2 linked regions of the Paraglaciecola psychrophila 170 genome follow. The protein of the gene in region 2 interacts with the protein of the main gene of each other region in a pairwise test. Links are inferred from orthologs where the notes say so. Each region holds a gene or a part of one and is shown on either strand. Other genes may lie near its edges.

Region 1 (3,022 bases), 2.9 Mb from region 2 along the record:
CGTTGAAACACAAATTAAGTCAACTTGTGGAAGTTGTGAAGCTCAGTCCAACTGCGGAACAGGAGCAATAGCAAAAGTTTTTGCATCAAAGCGAGAAACTTTACGATTTAGATTGAATGAGATAGTTGAAGTGGGGCAAAAAGTTAGTTTAGGTATCCCAGAAGAAAATCTGCTTAAAGCATCCGCGATGGTTTATTGTCTACCTTTATTTGCCCTTATTTTGTCTGCACTTGTTGGACAAAGCGTCTTTCCCCTACTTGGACTGATGTCAGAAAGATGGTTGATTTTATTCTCGGTTATTTGCAGCTATTTGACTTTTAGATTTGTGCGTCGTTTTTTATGTAATTCTGATCAGGGGGAATTTCACCCTCGTATCCTAAAAGTTTTTCCTTTAGAAATTGATAATATCCAAGTTAAACAAGTATAAGTTTCACTTTCTATCACAATAACCAACAAACAATACTCATGTTGTGTCGCAAAGTGATTGATAAAACTGTAAAATTCCTCTCTATTTAATTTTTTGTCCCATACTCTAGCAGCCGATGTTTGTTTTACTAGTTGCTTGGAAACAAAACCACTTGGTGATTTTCTAAAACTTTATGCAACATAAGCACATACGTAACTTCTCAATTATTGCTCATATAGACCACGGTAAATCAACTCTTTCTGATCGCTTGATCCAACATTGTGGAGGATTGACCAGCAGAGAAATGTCTGAACAAGTCCTCGACTCAATGGATATTGAGAAAGAGCGTGGCATTACAATTAAAGCGCAAAGTGTCACGCTTAACTACACCGCAAAAGATGGTCAGACTTATCAATTAAATTTTATCGATACGCCTGGACACGTGGACTTCTCTTATGAAGTGTCTCGTTCACTTGCAGCCTGTGAAGGTGCTCTTCTGGTTGTTGATGCTGGTCAAGGGGTTGAAGCGCAGACCTTGGCAAATTGTTATACCGCTATTGATTTGAATATGGAAGTGGTGCCCATCATTAATAAGATTGATTTGCCACAAGCTGAACCCGACCGTGTCGCTGAAGAAATAGAAGATATAGTAGGTATCGACGCTCTCGATGCAGTCCGCTGTTCTGCCAAAACAGGTATTGGAATAGAAGATGTACTAGAGGTTATTGTTCGTCAAATCCCGCCTCCTGAAGGTGAGATAGATGCGCCTTTAAAAGCTTTAATTGTTGATTCTTGGTTTGATAATTATCAGGGTGTTGTATCTCTTGTGCGAATTATGCAAGGTGAGTTACATAAGAACGATAAAATCAAAATTATGACAACGGGTGGCATTCATCAAGCTGATAAAGTGGGTATATTCACACCTAAAGCAAAAGATACAGGGGTGTTAAGAGCCGGTGAAGTAGGATTTGTCATTGCTGGTATTAAAGAAATTAATGGGGCTCCAGTAGGGGACACTATTACTTTAGCGAAGCGCCCTGCAACTGAAGCTCTTCCGGGCTTTAAAAAGGTCAAGCCTCAAGTATACGCAGGCCTGTTTCCTATTAGTTCTGATGACTATGAAGACTTTCGTGATGCATTAGCAAAATTAAGTCTCAATGATGCATCTCTGTTTTTTGAGCCAGAAAGTTCATCTGCACTAGGTTTTGGTTTTCGTATTGGTTTCCTCGGTATGTTACATATGGAAATCATCCAAGAACGTTTGGAGCGTGAATATAATCTGGATTTGATTACCACTGCGCCTACCGTGGTGTATGAAGTGGTCACCAAAGAGGGGGAAACTATCTATGTAGATAACCCTTCAAAATTACCTGCTGTGAATGACATTGAAGAGATTCACGAACCGATAGTTGAAGCACATATTTTAGTGCCGCAGCAATTTCTTGGTAATGTTATTACTTTGTGCGTAGAAAAACGTGGCATGCAAACCAGTATGACTTATCACGGTAAACAAGTAGCTGTGAGTTACGATTTGCCGATGGCCGAAGTGGTGATGGACTTTTTCGATAAACTTAAGTCAACCAGTCGAGGTTTTGCATCTCTTGATTACAATTTCAAACGTTTCCAAACGGCTGAAATGTCACGCTTAGATATTTTGATTAATGGCGAGCGTGTAGACGCACTAGCGATGATCACGCACAAAGATCACGCCGTGACTCGTGGTCGGCAGTTAGTAGAAAAACTTCAAGAGCTTATCCCAAGACAAATGTTTGATATTGCTATCCAAGCGGCTATTGGAAATCAGATAATCGCTCGCAGTACCATTAAGCAATTACGTAAAAATGTGACCGCCAAGTGTTATGGCGGTGATATTAGTCGTAAGAAAAAACTCTTGCAGAAACAAAAGGATGGAAAAAAACGTATGAAGTCAGTAGGTAACGTAGAACTACCTCAAGAAGCCTTCTTAGCATTGCTTAAGGTAGGCAAATAGATGGCTAATTATTTTTCAATATTTTTGGTTATACTCACCTTTGCTTCGGGATTGATTTGGTTGGTCGATAGCTTAATGTTTGCTTCAAAGCGTCGTGAGAGAATGGCGATTGCTACCGGCCCAGTTGGCACAACATCGGCTTTAGATCAGGATGCACAATTACCATGGATAGTCGATACCGCCCAACAGATTTTTCCTGTTATCGCTTTTGTCATGGTGTTGCGTTCATTCTTGTATGAACCTTTTCAAATCCCATCTGGCTCAATGATGCCGACGTTATTAGTTGGGGATTTTATACTAGTTGAAAAGTTTACTTACGGACTAAAAGACCCAGTAATGCGGAACCAACTTGTAAATATTGGTGAGCCTAAACGCGGTGATGTTGTAGTCTTTAAGTTTCCACCACAGCCACAATTAGATTATATAAAACGTGTAGTAGGCCTGCCTGGCGATACTGTTATTTATCGGAACAAACAGCTTCAAATTAAACCTGCTTGCGATACTCCAGAAAATTGCCAGCCATTTCAGACACTAGATTTAAAGTTTGAGAGTCGAGGGGAAGCCTATCAACAGTTTGCACCACTAGAAAAATATACAGAGCAATTAGGTGAAGTTAGCCATCAAAT
Region 2 (2,882 bases):
AAATGTGAGTTGTTTTGATTCGCCACCTTTAAACATTTTAAATTCAAAAGACTTCGGCTTAGAAAAACTATAAAGGTGGTGGCGAATATCGTCACTATTTGGAAAAGAAACAGTTTGGTTTTTCTGTACTACCAGCACCAGAGGAGCAAACTGTTTATCGATTTGATCCATTATCACAACGCTGGGTTTAACGTTAAAAGCTTCTGATGTTGTGAAGCTAATCACTACATTTTCTATAGGGTTACCAAACTGGTCACTAATTTGTACCGATTCAGCTAATGCAAATGGGCATATAAACGTTATAAAGATACAAGCCCATAAATTGTTTACCCTCTTAATAAACATAAGACCAGATGTGTTGATTTTCATACTACTCAATTCTTGTTGTTGTCTTCATTACATAGGACTTGTGAACTTGCACAAATATTTCAATATATTTAACTTAACAGAGTTTGATTCTTGGGTACTTTGTGACCTAGCTAAACATTCCAATCTGACTAATGCCAAATAAAACGTAGTTGATTCAAGAATATTTCAATTTGGTCAGCAGGCCGTCTAGGTGAAAGTGTGTTTATTTCAGTTAGATTAAACAACACAATATTGTCAAAATCATTGATAAGGCTTTGTTTAATCATTTTTATTGTTGGTTGCGAGTCGGAATAAGAATCATGTTCAATTTTAAAACTATCTAGCAGCAGCTTTTCAAACTGATATGACTCTGAAAATTGGTCGTATTGCATAACACCAGTAAACACTAGCTTCGCGATTAAAATCTGTTGTGCACTATTAGCCGTTACTGTCATTCGTAATTTAATCGATTGATCCAGTGTATCTATGCGGATCTTTGCATCAGAAAAAGTGGCCTCGGTACCTTGAAATGACTTATCAATAGGAAACTGCAGTGCTAAATATCGGTCAATCGTTTTAGCTTTTACAAGTTGAAAGGATTTTTCCACTTGAGAAAAAGCTGGTGGGTTGAACATACTGCAAAGTCCAAGTACCAAAATCATCTGTTTTATCACACGCTTTGCTCCCAATAAAATACTTAAAACCACTTTTTCCATAACATGCTTATCAGCAATATTATGGCTACGGTAAGCATAGCCATTGCCAAATAGAAAAAAGCATTAGGCTCTTCAGTACCGGGTAATCCAGCCACATTCATTCCAAATACCCCAGTTAAAAAGGATAAAGGTAAAAATATTGCTGTAACCAAGGAAAGCACATACATGCGCATCCCTTGTTGTTCAGCAATACGATTGCGTAGTTCATCTTGTAAAACCATAGCACGCTCTTTAGCTAGCTCTAAATCTTCGACGTAGCGAGTCATACGGTCAGTCTGGTCTCGCAACTCAAAGGCTTGTTGTTGGTTTAGTGATTTATTAAAGCGATAAATGGCGTCAAGTGCATCTCGTTGTGGCGTTAAATAGCGGCGTATTGCAGCGGCTTGTCTGCGTACCATTGACAGCTTAATTCTGTCTTGTTTTTCAGACTTGTCTAAGGCTTCAAACTCCGTTAGTTCTTCATCCAATACATCCACTGTCTCGCTGATTCTATCGGCAATTTTAGTGATGATTTTTAAGGTTAAGTCCATTGGCGAGCTAGGAATAGTGCCATTTTCTAGTTCTTGTTTTACGTCTTGTAGCGACAGTAATTTGCGATCTTTTCGTCTAGCAGAAATCACCATATTATCGCTGACCCATAATCGCAACGACACCATATCTTCAGGGGCCGCATCAGGATTACGATTAATGCCACGAAGATACACCAACATTCCATCACCTAACTGCATTGCTTTAGGGCGCGTTTCAGTTGTACACAGCGCGTCTATAATTTCATTTTTTAAACCTAAATAGTGTAAACACTCTTTAGAGTCTGGTGCATCCGCTTGAATATGAAACCATGTAAAGCCAGAAACAACCGTCGTGTCATAATGATGCTCATTTGTGGGTGAAATAATCGTTACGCTGTTGACTATATTCAATGCATGTGAATACACAATATTGAATAATGTTCCGAGGGTGACTCTACCACCTCAGTAAATATTCAGAGAGGTGTTTAACTGTGATTACTTAGCTGCTTTAGAATGTTTCACACTTTTTTCTTGCATGAATTCTATAACAGAATCAATACCTTTTTGCCTGATCATTGGCGCAAATTCAGCCCGCTTTGACTGTACCATGCTTATTCCTTCAGCCACTAGGTCAAACGCTTTCCATTGGTTGTCTTTATTACGACGTACTTGGAAAGTAATATTGATATCTGGTTTGCCCGTTTCCTTGATAAGTGCTTTTACAGATACAGTTTTTTTACTCTCAGTAGGTCTAGATGGCTCAAATTCAACAACTTGGTTGGTGTAACTACTTAACGAATTGGAGTAAGTGGTCAACAAGTACAATCTAAATTGCTCAAAAAACAGCTCTAACTTTTCACGGGGGATATCTTTTGCTTGAGTACCCAAAACACTAAGAGCTGCATAAACATGATCGACATTGGGCATTAACTGTTGTTCTACAATTTGTTTCAAGGCTCGAGGATCATTTTTTATTATGACTTGCTCTTGTTTCATCTTAGCGAAAGTGGCAGATGCAACGTCTTTAACAAACACATAAGGATCGTCCGATTGTATTCCTAAAGCATTAAAACTAATCGTTAGCATCAACATAACTAGTTTTATTGATTTTAACATTGGGTAAATCTCCAAGGGTATGCCCTAGTATTTATATTGCCCAACATTATACTATTGGTTTGTTCTGACTAGTATCTAAATGAGAAAGAATTGTTCCTTCAATTAATGAGAAAAAACATTGGCTGTAATTAATCTAAGTAAAAAAAATAATTTTAGTAGTTTGGTGTATTGGTTTCTGGCCTTTATCTGTTTT

Evidence for each region.
Region 1: the proteins of C427_RS03235 (region 2) and lepA interact in binary tests that used the Escherichia coli proteins (3 or more experiments, as listed by UniProt). The link is inferred for Paraglaciecola psychrophila 170 from one-to-one orthologs.

What each region holds. Positions count from the first base shown.
Region 1 is NC_020514.1:3,672,558-3,675,579, reverse strand. What follows is about bases 18-2,997. They hold lepA (translation elongation factor 4), read left to right. Parts: upstream 18-599; coding sequence 600-2,396; downstream 2,397-2,997. Other genes in these bases: lepB (signal peptidase I), read left to right, coding at 2,397-2,997; C427_RS16115 (SoxR reducing system RseC family protein), read left to right, coding at 18-427. In the rest of the region: more of C427_RS16115, read left to right, coding at 1-17; more of lepB, read left to right, coding at 2,998-3,022. UniProt on the Escherichia coli protein: Required for accurate and efficient protein synthesis under certain stress conditions. May act as a fidelity factor of the translation reaction, by catalyzing a one-codon backward translocation of tRNAs on improperly translocated ribosomes.
Region 2 is NC_020514.1:724,911-727,792, forward strand. Bases 23-2,862 are described here. They hold C427_RS03235 (zinc transporter ZntB), read right to left. Parts: upstream 2,000-2,862; coding sequence 1,046-1,999; downstream 23-1,045. Other genes in these bases: C427_RS03225 (methylamine utilization protein), read right to left, coding at 23-369; C427_RS03230 (hypothetical protein), read right to left, coding at 498-1,064; C427_RS03240 (MlaC/ttg2D family ABC transporter substrate-binding protein), read right to left, coding at 2,069-2,689. Also shown: more of C427_RS03225, read right to left, coding at 1-22. UniProt on the Escherichia coli protein: Zinc transporter. Acts as a Zn(2+):proton symporter, which likely mediates zinc ion uptake. Purified ZntB reconstituted in liposomes also binds and transports Cd(2+), Ni(2+) and Co(2+).